Regions from separate parts of the Streptomyces sp. NPDC047072 genome, predicted to be linked through region 3. Evidence: riboswitches for the same ligand, from Rfam matches in the RefSeq annotation. Region 3 holds a riboswitch; each other region holds the start of a gene.
What was found. A riboswitch is a leader RNA that binds a small molecule or an ion and turns the genes downstream of it on or off. The one in region 3 is predicted to bind cobalamin.

Region 1 (4,854 bases), on a different contig from region 3:
GCCGACGACCAGTGAACTCGCCGCCGCCGCAAGGGCTTCGGCGAACTCGTCGTAGCGGGAGCGGGGCAGCAGGATGCGGGTCTGCGCCACGCAGGCCTGCCCGTTGTTCATCCAGGCGCACGGCACGATCCCGGCGACCGCCGCCTCGACGTCCGCGTCCGGCAGGACCACCGCCGCCGACTTTCCGCCCAACTCCAGGGTGACGCGCGTGAGATTGCGGGCGGCGACCTCCATCACGCGCTTGCCGGCGTCGACGGAGCCGGTGAAGGAGACCTTGTCGATGCCGGGGTGTCCGACGAGGTACTCGCTGACCTCGCGGTCGGCGGGGAGGATAGAGAGCACGCCCTCCGGGAGCCCGGCCTCACGGGTGATGTCCGCGAGGATGTACGCGTCCAGCGGTGACTCGGGCGAGGGCTTCAGCACCACCGTGCAGCCGGTCAGCAGCGCCGGCGCGAGCTTCGCCGCGGCCACGAACTGCGGGACGTTCCAAGGGACTACGGCCGCCACGACCCCCACGGGTTCACGGCGGACGAGGATGCGGCCGAGGACTCCGTCGCGGGTCTCCTCGTACGTGAAGTTCCGGGCGACCGTGATCGCCGAGTCCCAGACCATCATCGCGCCGAGGGCCTGGGCGAGGACGCTCCAGGAGTACGGCGAGCCGTTCTCGGAGGAGATGACGCGGGCGATCTCCTCGTGCCGGACCGCGATCGCGTCCTTGACGCGGGTGACGACCTCGATGCGCTCGTCGAGGGTCATCCGCGGCCAGGGCCCTTCGTCGAAGGCGGTGCGGGCGGCGGCGACGGCCGCGTCCACGTCCGCGCGCGAGGCGTGCGGCACCCTGCCGATGATCTCCTGGCTGTGCGGCGAGATCACCTCGATGACGTCCTCGCCCAGGGGGTCGGTCAACTCCCCGCCGATGAACAGCTGTCCGTGTTCCGTGAGCTCGGCCATGGCGACTCCCGACTCTCTGACACTCCATCAGATACGGCCACTGATACCAGTTCTGCACAGAGGAGTCCACGGGCCGTACAGCACCGCTGTTGATAACCTCGGGCTCCCATCGAAACGCGTTCTAGTTATAGTGACTCTGGCCGGAGACGGCCGGAACACGGCGATGGGGGAGCTCATGGCGCAGGTGCACGCACACGGCGGGGGCGTCCGCTCGATCCAGGTGCCCATTCCCGACAACCCCCTCGGCCACACGCTCGTGTACGTCGTGGAGACGGATCGCGGACCGGTGCTGATCGACACGGGCTGGGACGACCCGGCCTCCTGGGACCTGCTCGTCGAGGGTCTGACGGCCTGCTCCACGTCCGTCGGCGAGATCCACGGCGTGGTCGTCACCCACCACCACCCCGACCACCACGGCCTGTCGGGCAAGGTCCGCGACGCCTCCGGTGCCTGGATCGCGATGCACGCGGCGGACACCGCGATCGTGCGCCGCTCCCGCGAGACCCGCCCGGAGCGCTGGTTCACCTACATGGCAGCCAAGTTGGAGGCCGCGGGCGCCCCCGAGGACCACATCGCCCCGCTCCGCAACGCCCGCCGCAGCACCCTGCCCGGCCTCTCCCCCGCCCTGCCGGACCACGAGATCGTCCCCGGTGAACTCCTCGACCTCCCCGGCCGCCGGCTCCGCGCGATCTGGACGCCGGGCCACACCCCCGGCCATGTCTGCCTGCACCTGGAGGAGGAGCACCCCGCCCAACTCCCGGGCCACGGGCGCCTGTTCTCCGGCGACCACCTGCTCCCCGAGATCACCCCGCACATCGGCCTGTACGAGGATCCGGACGACGCCACCGTCACCGACCCGCTCGGCGACTACCTCGACTCGTTGGAGCGCGTCGGCCGCCTCGCCCCCGCCGAGATCCTCCCGGCACACCAGCACGCCTTCACCGACGCGGCCGCCCGGGTACGGGAGTTGCTCGACCACCACGAGGAACGCCTCACCGGCCTGCGGGCGTTGCTCGCCGAGCCCCTCACCGCCTGGCAGCTCGCCGTGCGCATGGAGTGGAACCGGCCCTGGGACCAAATCCCCTACGGATCACGGAACATCGCGGTCTCCGAGGCCGAGGCACATCTGCGGCGGCTGGTGAAACTGGGCCGCGCGGAGGCGGTCGCGGGGAGCGAACCGGTGACGTACGTGGCGGTCTGACCGCCTGAAGACCTTCAACTCCCGGGATTCAGCGCGTAGTCCAGCCCCTCGTCGTACGACATCGCCAACCCCTCGGCGTACGCCTGCTCGTAGTCCCGGTCCCCGAGCCGCTCCCGCAGCAGCCGCTCGCGCTCACGCTGGGCGGCGCTGGGCGGGGCTCGCCGAGGTTCGCGAGGTGGTGCGGGTGAGCCAGGAGGCGCTTCTGCGGCCGATCTCCCGGGAGTTGGCCGGCACGCACGTCTGTACGCGCTACCACTGCGCGGCCCGTGAGTCGGCGGTCGGCGGCGGCCTGTACGACGTCGCGATCACCCCGTACGGCCCGCCACTGCTGGTCAGCGATGTCCGCGGGCACGGCCTGGAGGCGCTGCGGCTGACCGCGGCGACCCTGACCGGCTTCCGCGAACTCGCCTTCACCGCCCCCGACTTGCCCAAGACCGCCGCCCTGGACGGCCGGCTCGCCCCCGAGCTGGGCCCGGAGGACTTCGTCACCGCGGTGCTCGCCGAGTTCACCCCCGGCGAGGTCCGCCTGGTCAACTGCGGTCATCCCGCGCCGCTGCGAGCCGGCCGGCACGTCGAGTTCCTCGAACCGTTCACTCCGACCACGCCCCTCGGGCTCGGTCCGGGTGGGCCTCCAGCCGGGCGACCGGCCGCTCCTCTACACCGACGACCTCACCTAGGCCCGCTCCGCCGACGGCACGGCCTTCCCGCTCCTCCCCGAGGACGCCCCGCACACCCTCTACGACCGTGTCCTCGCCCACACCGACGGCCACCCCGCCGACGACCTCGCCCTGGTCCTGTGCCAGGCGGCCGAGGCGCTGGTCCCCGCGCTGCCCCGCCGACCCCTCACAGCTGCCTCTCAGCCGACTCCCTACGGGCGAGTAGAGTGACCGGGTCGTCATCACACCCGTACGGGGGAAAGCCGGTGCAAATCCGGCGCTGACCCGCAACCGTGAGCCGCTCTGGAGCGACGAGCCGGATTGCCCCGCACGGATCGTGACCGGCTCACGCGCATCGGCACCCGGCCGGTGTGCGGCACCGTCGAGGGATACGGAGCCGAGCCGCCCGGGGTCCTCCCGTGCTGCCCGGCTTCTTCAGGGAGAGGGCATCCGCCGATCATGAACGTCCGCCGCAGCGCCGCGGTCCTGGCCGCCACCGTCGTGATCGGCACGGCCGCGCCCGCGCTCGCCGCCCCGTCGCCGTCCCCCTTCGTCCCCGCCGGGCTCTACGGCAGCACGGACCCCACGTACGACGGCGTCTGGCGCCAGTCCCTCGCGCTGATCGCCCAGCACCGGGCGGGTGTGCGGCCCGCCGCCTCCGCGACCGACTGGCTCGTGGGCCAGCAGTGCGCGAACGGCGCCTTCGCGGCGTACCGCGCGGATCCGGCCAAGGCCTGCGACGCCAAGGTCATGGTCGACACCAACAGCACGGCGGCCGCCGTACAGGCCCTCTCCGCGCTCGGCGGCCACGCGTCCGCGACCGGAAAGGCGGTGGCCTGGCTGAAGTCCGTGCAGAACAAGGACGGCGGCTGGGGATACCTGCCCGGCGGGGCGAGCGACGCCAACTCGACGTCCGTGGTGATCGGTGCGCTGGGCGACGGCGCCGGGAAGGTCCTCAAGGACGGCAAGTCGCCCTACGACGCCCTGCTCGCGCTCTCCCTGCCGTGTGCGGACGGGGGCGCCTTCGCCTACCAGCCGGACAAGAAGGGGAAGTTGACGGCCAACGCGGACGCGACGGCCGCGGCGGTCGTCGGCGCGGCGGGCCTCGGCATGGCGACGGCGAAGGCGGGCGACGGGGCTACGGTCACCTGCACGGACGCGGCCACTCCAGAGGGGGCCGCTGCCAATGGCGCCGCGTACCTCGCCGAAGCCGTCGCGAAGAACGGCCACCTCACCTCCGTCCTCCCCGGCTCCGAGAACCAGCCCGACTACGGCAACACGGCCGACGCGGTCGTCGCCCTCGCTGTGCAGGGCGGCACCGAGGCGGCCCGGAAGCCGCTGGCCTGGCTGGAGAAGAACTCCGCGAAGTGGGCCGCGCAGAGCGGCCCGGCGGCGTACGCCCAGCTGATCCTCGCGGCGCAGGCGGGTGGCGCGGATCCGCGGGACTTCGGCGGTACGGATCTGGTGAAGCGGCTGAACGCGACGGGACCGGCACCCCGGGAAGCGGCGAAGCCTCAGGCGGAGAAGGCGGAGAAGAAGAACGAGGACGGCGTCAATGTCTGGTGGATGATCGGCGTCGGCCTGGTCGCGGGCATCGGCGTCGGGTTCCTCTTCACCGGCCGCAACAAGGGCAAGCAGCAGTGACGGTCCGCCGTACGACCGCAACTCTGCTGCTGGCGCTGCTCGTCGGTGCCGTCTGCGCGGCCCCCGCCCAGGCCGCCGGCTACCGCTACTGGTCCTTCTGGGACCGTACGGCCACGACATGGACGTACGCCACGCAGGGCCCCTCCACCGCGATCCCCTCCGACGGAGACGTCCAGGGCTTCCGGTTCACGGTGAGCGAGGACTCGTCGGACGCGACGAAACCGCGCGGCGAGACGTCGTTCACGAAGATCTGCGGGAGCGCGGAGGCGCCGGACGGCCGTAAACGAGTCGCCCTGGTCCTCGACTTCGGCACGGCGGCGGACGCCCCGGCGGGCGAGAAACCACCGGCCGCCCGTACGGAGTGCGCGGTGGTCCCGGAGGACGCGACGACGGCGGAGGCCC
Region 2 (4,854 bases), on a different contig from region 3:
CATGAGCGGAACCGCGCACACGGCCACCCGCAGCACGTCCTCGCCCACCGGGGCGGAGGCTCGGGTGTTCCGGACCCCCATTCCGTCCTCCTCGTCGATCCCGAGCCCGTGCCGGAAGGGCAGCACGCCGTACGTGGACCGCCCGGTGAGCCCGTGGAGCATGTCCAGCCCGGGTTCCAGGAGACTGACATCCCCCCGGAACTTGTTGACGAGGAACCCGGCGACAAGCGCTTGGTCCTCGGGGCTGAGCAGCGCGACGGTCCCGAAGAACGAGGCGAAGACACCGCCCCGGTCGATGTCCCCGACGACCAGCACGGGCAGCCCGGCGTTCCGGGCGATCCCCATGTTCACGATGTCGGTCCGCCGCAGGTTGATCTCCGCCGGACTCCCCGCCCCCTCACAGATCACCGCGTCATACGTGCCCCGCAGTTCGGCGAGACAGTCGAGCACGGTCCCGAGCAACTTCTGCTGCCGGCCCCCGTGATACCCACGAGCGCTCAACTCCCCGACCGGCTTCCCGAGCAGCACGACCTGACTGCTCTGTTCCCCACCGGGCTTGAGCAGCACGGGATTCATCAGCGCGGTCGGCTCGACCCGGCAGGCCTGCGCCTGCATGGCCTGCGCCCGCCCGATCTCCGCACCCTCCTTGGTGACAAAGGAGTTGAGGGACATGTTCTGCGCCTTGAACGGCGCGACCTTGACCCCCTGCCGCACCAGCCACCGGCAGATCCCGGCCGTGACGACACTCTTGCCGGCGTCCGAGGTGGTCCCGGCGACGAGAAGCCCCCCGCTCATGCCGTACGTCCCTTCCGGATCAGCCGCGCGGCGACCGCACCGGCACCGAGCGCGAGCAGACCGACGCGCCGCGACAGCCGTACGGCACGCTCGATGTCGTACGAGGCCACGGCGCGCCCCTCCCGATTCAGCACGGGCCGGTGCTCGACCCGCCCCGCGTAGGACAACGTCCCCCCGAGCCGCACCCCGAGCGCCCCCGCGAAGGACGCCTCCACAGGCCCGGCGTTGGGGCTCGGATGCTTGCCGGCATCCTCCCGCCACGCCCGCACGGCACCCCGCGGATCACCCCCGGCCACCGTCGCGAGTACGGCGGTCAGCCGCGCCCCCGGCCACCCGGCGAGGTCGTCGAGCCGGGCGGAGGCCCACCCGAACCGCCGGTACCGGGCCGACCTGTGGCCCACCATGGCGTCCAGCGTGTTGACGGCCCGGAACCCGAGCAGCCCCGGCACCCCGCCGACCGCACCCCACACGAGCGCCCCCACGACGGCGTCGGAGGTGTTCTCGGCGACGGACTCGACGACGGCCCGGGCGATCCCGTCGGCGTCGAGCGCCTGCGGATCCCGCCCGCACAGATGCGGCAGCCGCTCCCGCGCGGCCTCCACATCCCCTTCGTCCAGAGCGCGCCCGATGCTCCGGGCCTCGCGCGCGAGGGACGTGCCCCCGACAACGGCCCAGGTGGCGGCGGCGGTCAGCGCGACGGAAGCGGTACGGGACGGTCGTACGACACGCTGGGCCAGCGCACCGAGGGCGACGGCACCCCCGACACACACGGCGGTGTGCACCGCGCCCCGCCCCCGGTGATCCCGCCACAGCGCCCGCTCCACGGCCCCGGCGGCCCGCCCGAACGCGGCGACCGGATGCCCCCGACGCGGATCGCCGAGCAGCAGGTCCCCCAGAAGTCCGGCGGCGGCGCCGTACGCGAAGACGCGATCAGGGCAGGCGGGCATCGCGTTATGTCCTCACTCAGGGTGTCCACGCCCTGGTTCGACGAGACCGACGACGAGAGTTCCTGGCTCCCGGGGCTACCTACCCCGGTCACAGTGGCGGGACCGCGCCGGACTCACACCGGCTTCCTCTCCTGCCGTCGTACATGGCCCCGGCAGTCCACCACGGTGTTGGAAGGGCAGTCAACTTGCTGTTGACCTGCGATGGAGGAGTGTGCAGAACCCCACACGGGGACTGTTCCCGGGGCCACGAAAAAAGGGGTGCGGGACGGTGATCCGTCCCGCACCCCGTGGTGCGCGTGTGGCCGTCAGGCCACGATCAGCGAAATCCCGTACGCCACCGCCGCCGCGCACGCGGCGAAGCAGGCGTAGGCGCCGGTGACCGCGAGGGGCGCGGAGCCGCCCTCGGTCTGGGCGCGCTCCTGGCGGGACAGGCCCATGATGCCGAGGGTGAACAGGGCCACCAGGCCCACGGTGACCACGAGGCTGACGCCGAAGACGGAGCCGAGGGCTTCCCAGTCGATCTTCATGGTGTTGGTTCCTTGGGGCTCAGACGGCGGCCGGCGGGGTGGCCGGGTCCGTGGCGGTGGCGGACGTGGCGACCGGGGAGGCGATCGTGGCCGTGAGGCTCTCGCTCACCGTTCCGGCCGGCGGCGGCGTCACCGCGGCGATCGCCGTGGTCACCACACCGGGCGGCTCCTCGGTCTCGTTGACGTTGGACGCGTCCACGACCTCGCGGCGCGAGATCTTCCAGATCGCCGCGCTGGACGCGATCAGGAAGACCGCCACCACCGCGGTGCCCCAGTCGCCGAGGTCGCACACGGACTCGGCCAGCGCGCCCACCAGGGCCGCCGCCGGGAGCGTCAGCCCCCAGGCCACGAACATCCGGGTGGCCGTGGACCAGCGGACCACGCCGCCCTTGCGGCCCAGGCCCGCGCCCATCACCGAACCGGAGACGGAGTGGGTGGTGGAGAGGGAGAAGCCGAGGTGCGAGGAGGCCAGGATGACCGTGGCCGCGCTGGTCTGGGCGGCGAAGCCCTGCTGCGGCTGGAGGTCGGTCAGGCCCTTGCCCATCGTGCGGATGATGCGCCAGCCGCCGAGGTAGGTGCCGAGCGCGATGGCCAGACCCGCGGAGAGGATGACCCAGGTGGGCGGGTCGGAGTCGGGGGCGACGGCGCCGCCGGCGACCAGGGCGAGGGTGATGATGCCCATCGTCTTCTGGGCGTCGTTGGTGCCGTGGGCGAGGGAGACCAGGCCGGCGGAGGCGATCTGGCCCGCGCGGAAGCCCTTCGCGGCGGCCCTGCCGTCGGCCTTCTTGCCGAGCGAGTAGGACAGGCGGGTCGCCAGCATGGCGGCGACGCCCGCCACGATCGGGGCCGCGATGGCCGGGATCAGGACCTTGGTGACCAGCACGTCACCGTGGACCGCGCCCATGCCCGCCGAGGCGATGGTGGCGCCGATCAGACCGCCCATCAGGGCGTGCGACGAGCTGGAGGGCAGGCCCACCAGCCAGGTCAGCAGATTCCAGAGGATCGCGCCGACCAGGGCGGCGAAGATGACCTCGGGACGGATGCCGGTCTCGTCGACGAGACCCTTGGAGATCGTGTTGGCGACCTCCACCGAGAGGAAGGCGCCCACCAGGTTGAGCACGGCGGACATGGCCACCGCGACCTTGGGCTTGAGTGCGCCGGTCGAGATGGTGGTGGCCATCGCGTTGGCGGTGTCGTGGAAACCGTTCGTGAAATCGAACGCGAGTGCAGTTACCACCACAATCGCGAGGATCAGCGAGAAGTTTTCCATTTACCCAGGCATTCTTTTGAAGTCATTGGTCGGACGACCGTAAGTAACCTGGGTAAACGGAAGATGAACTGGGGCGGTCCGCACGGTGTCCAGAAGAGGCTATGTTCCCCTCGCGAACCGCTTCAGCTGACTCGCCGACCCGTTGAAGAGGTTCTGGTCGCCCGGCAGGCTGCCGCTGTTGTCGTACTGCCAGATCGTCCAGTACGACCATCCCGCGGGCAGCGCTCCCGCGTCCGCCGCGTTGTAGCGGGCCACCCACAGGGCGTGGTTGGCCGCGAAGGCACCGCTGCCGCCGGTGCAGGTGTTCCACCAGTGGGCGGTGGTGTAGATCACCGGGCGGCGGCCGGTGAGCCGCTTCACCTCGTCGCTGAAGGACTTGATCCAGCCGACCATCCTCGCCTTGGACATGCCGTAGCACTTGTGCTTCTTGTCGTACGGGTTGTACTCGATGTCGAGCGCCGGCGGCAGCGTCCAGCCGTCCGCGCTCCAGGCGCCGCCGTTGCGGACGAAGTACGCCGCCTGGCTCCTGCCGGACGACTTGTCGGGCAGCGCGAAGTGGTACGCCCCGCGGATGATGCCGGCGTCGCGCGCGCCGTTGTACTGCTGGGTGAAGTGCGGGTTGCGGTAGTTGGTCGACTCGGTCGCCTTGATGTAGACGAACCGCGCGCCCTTCGTCCTGGCCTTCTGCCAGTCGACGTTCTTCTGGTGCGAAGAGACGTCGTGCCCCTTGGGCAGGCTCGCCGCGCTCGCCGGAGTCTCGGCGAGTGCGATGCCGCCCACGGTCAGCGTGGCCACGGACGCGGCCAGGGCGCGGGTGCGGTGACGGAACGGTTTGCGATCACGGGCCATGTGTCCCCCCGGAATGGCGTCGTGCACAACGAGGCCCCGAGATTACTGGAAGATCATCGAATTGCGGTCGATCTCCGGCCAAGCCACCCGAGAGGGTGACGTATCCGTCTATGTGCCCTGCCGGAGGGTTGACTTCCGCCCTAAAGTGCCCCGCTCGACGGCGACTTGGCGGCCCGGCTGGCAGGATCGGCGCATGGACGGGCAGCAGCGGGAACCGCGGGAACCGCGGGGCGGACGGGGTGTCGGGGGCGGCGCACAGGATGCGTTCGAGTCGTGGGGGAGGAGCGCGCGTCCCGAGGAGGCCGAGGCCTGGGAGGCGCTCGTCGACACGGCCCGCCGGACCGTGTCCGACGGACTCGTCGTCGGCACCTCCGGCAATGTGTCGGTGCGGGTCGGGGACACCGTCCTGGTCACACCGTCGGGTGTGCCCTACGACCGGCTCACGCCGGACGACGTGACCGGTGTC
Region 3 (4,854 bases):
CGACCAGAACCTCAAGCCGACCGACGACGGCAAGGTCCACGTCACGGTGCGTACCGCGGGCGACGCGACCACCTGCACGGCCTCCCTCGCCTCCTACCTCGCGCACGGCCCGACGTTCGCGACCTCCGGCGAGCAGGTCTTCCACGACTTCGACACGGTGACCGTCAAGCACGGCAAGACGGACACGCTCGACATCTCGATCCCCGACGTGGGCTGCTACGCGCAGGTCGACCTGTACCACGGCGCCGTGAAGTACGACGGCAAGCTGGACGCGAAGGACGGCTTCGAGCACGGCGAGCTGCCCAAGGGCCCGGACCGCCCGGTCATCAAGGACAAGCTGATCGCGGCCTGGAACGGCGGCACGAAGGACTGCACGACCACGCCGTCCGCCCCGCCGTCGACCCCGCCCGCGTCGGAGTCGACGCCCCCGGCGTCGGAGTCCACCCCGCCGGCCTCGGAGTCGACGCCGCCGGCGTCCGAGTCCACGCCCCCGGCCTCGGAGACTCCCTCCACGTCCACCCCGACCCCCTCCGCCTCGGAGTCCACGACGGCTCCGGCCGCGACCCCGAACGGCGGCGGCGACAACCTCGCGGAGACGGGCGCCAGCAGCAACACCCCGCTGATCGCGGGCGGCGCGGCGGTCCTCCTCCTCGGTGGCGTGGGCATCGTCTTCGCCTCCCGCCGCCGCAAGGCCGCACGCTCCTGACGCACGCGCACGCGTGAGAAGTCGGTGAAGGATCACCGACGTGGGGCCACCCGCCGTTCATGGCGCGGGTGGCCCCTTGCGCGTTGCGCCTGGCCGACGGTCCCGGGCGGCGCGAATCTGGCCCAACCCCCGGCCAACATCCGGAAGTCGCTCACCTCGCGGACAGGTGACGGCCACGCGAAGGGCGGTGCCGGTGAGGGACGTCTCCACCCGAAAGAGCCGCGTCCCCGGTGGCGCCGGGATGCCCCAGACGAAGAGGTCGAGGCCCAGGAACCATTACCCCGCGATCACACTCGTCATCAGCCTCAACTTGGGATGTGAGTAAAGATCGCGTCACTGTCTGTACCGGCCTCTGTCATGACGCTGACCGGTTCGTCGTGCCACCCCACGATGATCGGTGTGATCAACACCGCTGACCTTGCTGGATCCGCTCCGGCAAGTGCCGCTCCGGGAACGGGCGGTGCTGTCTTCTTCATCGTTGTGGGAGTCGGCCTGCTGTGCGGAGGGGCCGTCATCGCCACCGACTACAAGAAGGCGGCGTCGCGCTTTTACGCGAGGGCAATGAGCACGCAACAGAAGAAACCGCCCCGCATCTACGGCGGCCCTACCGCAGGGGTGTTGCTCCTCAAGACGATCGGGCTCCTGCAGATCCTCGCGGGCAGCGGCGCGGTTGCCGTCGGCATCTACTTCCTCAGCCGGTAGCCCGTCACCTCCTGACGGCGCGCGTGCCCACTCCTGGACCGGCTGATCAACACCAGCCACCAGGCCATCATGAACGGCCCAGGCTACCGGCCCAACAAGCGGCAGCGGGTGCTCGCTAGTTGATATTGATGTCGAACGTGGACGTGCTGCCGTCTGCCATGGCCAAGGTGACCGGCCCGAAAGTAATCATCACCATGGCGTTGCCTCCGGAACCCCGGTAAAAGCCGGTCGCCTCCGTGACCCTCACGGCCAACGCCGTGAACGTCGCCGCCACTTGCTCGTCAGCATCGATCTGCGGCTCTGCCAGAGCCTGATGCCCATGGGCCTCGGCCCAGTCCCGAACCCTCCGGGCGTCGTGGCTCAGTTCAGGCAGGATGCTCTTGTTCGCCCATGCCCACACCCACGAGCCCGACGAGGGACTGAAACTGCCGAGCACCTGAGCAGGCGCCGTCGCTGTCTTGTCGGGGAAGGTCCAGGTGACAAGGCCAGTTGTCTGATCCAGTCCCCAGCGATCCGCCGATCCCAGCCCCCAGGACATGTGAGCACGGGCGAGCTGATCAATCATGTCCTCCCCCTGCAGCAACAAACTCATGCTGCGAACTTAACCGGACGGGCGGTCCCCCTCAGCTGACCAGCTGGGAACTAGGTGATCATCCGCCAGCCTGTGCGACACAGGACCGTAAGCGGTGCGCGTGCAGGGAGTCAGAGCAGCAGCACCTGCGACCGGGGATGATTGGTGACTTTGTCCCGGGCTCCAGGGCATGCGACCAGGTTCGTTCCGGGCGGGGGTGGGACAAATGCGCCAATCTCTCGATGCCTGGCCCGCTCAACCTCGAAGGCCCGCCCCGAGCCCCCTCCGAACCCCCTCCAGACCGATGTGATCTTCCATACCTACGCAGATCCCCAGCTATGCACACCCCCACCTCCCCACCTACTGTGAGCACGCCGTGGTGTTCGGGAATCCGGTGGAAGTCCGGAGCGGCCCTCGCCACTGAGATCGGGGAGTTCCCGTTCCGTGTCCCCTCGCCGGGGGACAGCCACTGACCGTCGTGCGGCGGTTGGGAAGGCAGGAGCGGTAGGCGTACGTACCCGTAAGCCAGGAGACCGGCCGCGGCACGTCAGGAACTGATCCACGAGGTGCTGGAGCTGACCGTATGACCGAGCCTGCCATGGCCCAGAACAGCTTTCGTTGGCGGCGTGAGGACACCATCAAGACTGCCCTCCTCATGGCCGTGATCGCCGTCCTCCACGTCGTCGCGTTCGGGATTCTCTTTCTGCTCGTCGTGCCTGCGCACTACGAGATCGGGACCAAAGCCTTCGGCGTCGGGCTCGGTGTGACCGCCTACACCCTCGGTATGCGGCATGCCTTCGACGCCGATCACATCGCCGCTATCGACAACACCACCCGGAAGCTGATGGCCGACGGCAAGCGGCCCGTGTCCGTGGGGTTCTGGTTTGCGCTGGGGCACTCCAGTGTCGTCGTGCTGCTGGCGCTGCTCATCGCCGGCGGTACTCAGTTGGCCGGGCGCGTGATGAACGAGGGGTCCGGTACCCACCAGGTGCTCGGTTTTCTCGGTACGACGATCTCCGGGACCTTTCTCTATCTCATCGCCGCCCTCAACCTCGTTGCCCTGGTGGGCATCCTGAAGGTGTTCCGGGCGATGCGGGCGGGATCGTACGACGAGAAGGAGCTTGAATCCCATCTGGATTCGCGGGGGTTCATGAACCGGATCCTCGGGCGGCTCACCAAGTCCATCACCCGGCCGGGGCAGATGTACCCCCTCGGGTTTCTCTTCGGGCTCGGGTTCGACACCGCCACCGAGGTCACCCTCATGGTGATGGCCGGGTCGGGTGCGGCCGCCGGGCTGCCCTGGTACGCGATCCTCTGCCTGCCGCTCCTCTTCGCCGCCGGGATGAGCCTGTTCGACACGCTCGACGGCACGTTCATGAACTTCGCCTACCAGTGGGCCTTCTCCAACCCCGTGCGCAAGGTGTTCTACAACCTCGCCATCACCGGGCTGTCCATCGCCGTCGCGTTCTTCATCGGCACGATCGAACTCGTCGGCGTCCTCCACGACAAGCTCGCCCTCACCGACGCCCTCACCACCTGGATCGCCGACATCAGCCTCGACAACGTCGGCTACGTCATCGTCGGTCTGTTCGTGGTGGTGTGGGCGGCGGCGATCGCCTACTGGCGGCTGGCGAAGGTGGAACAGCGCTGGAGCGTCAGCAGTTCTTGATCGACCAGATCGGGCCCCAGTTGTAGGAGTTGCTGCTGCCGCCCGGGCCCACCGGCGTGACCGTCTGGCCGTTCTGACCGTAGAAGTACGCCGTCACCCCACCCGTCTGGTTGTTGCGGTACGAGCCCGTGCCCACCCAGTTGGAGAGGGTGTAGGTGTCGCAGTAGTAGAAGGAGTAGACGACGTAGTCGCCCTGCGTCGCGTCCCAGACGGCGGCGCACAGGTTGCCGCTCGCGCAGGTGATGGACTCGCGGGCGGCGATGTGCGTGATGCCGGCGGGCTTCGGCCAGGCGGTGGGCGGCTCCGCGGCGGCCCCCGCGGGCAGTTCGGCGGCGGACGGCGCGGCCGGCATGGTCAGTACCTGGCCGAGGTCCCGGTCGGCCGGGGCCGCGCCCGCCGGGCCGGCGGTGCAGAGTGCCGCCAGCGACAGCGCCAGAGCTCCGAGACCGGCGAGCAGCGTACGTCGTGAGTCGCGCATGTGTGTCAAACCCCCTGTGGGAACGAGCCGTTCGTCGCCCCAGGCTCGCCGCGTCCCGCTCGCCACCGCCACACCCTGAAGCCCTGCCTTAAACGGACGCCGACGCTTCGAGCAGGGTGAGCCCCACGGGCGTGACCGTGTGCAGCATGTGCCGGCCCCGGCGCACGCTCACCAGCAGCCCCGCCCGGCGCAGTACGGCCGTGTGCTGGCTCACCGCGGCGGAGGATATGCCCAGGCGCAGGGCGAGTTCGCCGGTGGTGCGGCCGGTGACGACGTCCTCCAGTACGGCGGCGCGGGTACGGCCGATGAGCGCGGCGAGGCCGTGGCCGGATCCGGGGCGGCCGGGCGGGCGGGTCCAACCGGGGGCGGGCTGTACGGGGTAGACGAGGACCGGGGGCAGTTCGGGGGCGGCGAGCGTGAGGGGTCTGCGGACGCAGAACACCGACGGCTGGAGCAGCAACCCCCGCCCGCCGAGCCGCAGTTCACGGTCGACGGGGTAGTCGGCCTCCAACACCGGTGGCCGCCACCGCAGTACGGGCGTGAGGCTTGCGAGGAGCGCGTCGGTGCCGCCCTCGAGGACCGCGCGGCTGCGCACGGCCCGGTCGGCGTCCACCTGGGCGCGGATGTGCGGCCAGAAGGGGGCGAGCGCGTGCCGGTGGTAGCCGCGCAGGGCCGCGCCGAGCCGGTGCAGCGCGGCGGGTTCACCGTCGGCGAGGGCACGGGCCTCG

Region 1: another riboswitch for cobalamin. It lies ahead of ABZ896_RS01135 (prenyltransferase/squalene oxidase repeat-containing protein); the one in region 3 lies ahead of ABZ896_RS26415 (HoxN/HupN/NixA family nickel/cobalt transporter).
Region 2: another riboswitch for cobalamin. It lies ahead of ABZ896_RS32625 (cobalamin biosynthesis protein); the one in region 3 lies ahead of ABZ896_RS26415 (HoxN/HupN/NixA family nickel/cobalt transporter).

What each region holds. Positions count from the first base shown of each region.
Region 1 covers NZ_JBEYVC010000002.1:39,394-44,247, forward strand. The annotation lists gene ABZ896_RS01115 (aldehyde dehydrogenase) at 1-951, opposite strand, end outside; gene ABZ896_RS01120 (MBL fold metallo-hydrolase) at 1,127-2,152, shown strand; partial or broken gene ABZ896_RS01125 (SpoIIE family protein phosphatase) at 2,337-2,720, shown strand; gene ABZ896_RS01130 (hypothetical protein) at 2,743-3,051, opposite strand; cobalamin riboswitch at 3,025-3,152, shown strand; gene ABZ896_RS01135 (prenyltransferase/squalene oxidase repeat-containing protein) at 3,268-4,452, shown strand; gene ABZ896_RS01140 (SCO2322 family protein) at 4,449-4,854, shown strand, end outside.
Region 2 covers NZ_JBEYVC010000098.1:7,809-12,662, forward strand. The annotation lists gene ABZ896_RS32620 (cobyric acid synthase) at 1-795, opposite strand, end outside; gene ABZ896_RS32625 (cobalamin biosynthesis protein) at 792-1,742, opposite strand; cobalamin riboswitch at 1,779-1,911, opposite strand; gene ABZ896_RS32630 (hypothetical protein) at 2,048-2,269, opposite strand; gene ABZ896_RS32635 (inorganic phosphate transporter) at 2,289-3,539, opposite strand; gene ABZ896_RS32640 (lysozyme) at 3,639-4,388, opposite strand; gene ABZ896_RS32645 (class II aldolase/adducin family protein) at 4,582-4,854, shown strand, end outside.
Region 3 covers NZ_JBEYVC010000067.1:28,403-33,256, forward strand. The annotation lists gene ABZ896_RS26400 (LAETG motif-containing sortase-dependent surface protein) at 1-706, shown strand, start outside; gene ABZ896_RS26405 (hypothetical protein) at 1,064-1,408, shown strand; gene ABZ896_RS26410 (DUF6882 domain-containing protein) at 1,524-2,000, opposite strand; cobalamin riboswitch at 2,340-2,536, shown strand; gene ABZ896_RS26415 (HoxN/HupN/NixA family nickel/cobalt transporter) at 2,563-3,648, shown strand; gene ABZ896_RS26420 (hypothetical protein) at 3,635-4,126, opposite strand; gene ABZ896_RS26425 (helix-turn-helix domain-containing protein) at 4,215-4,854, opposite strand, start outside.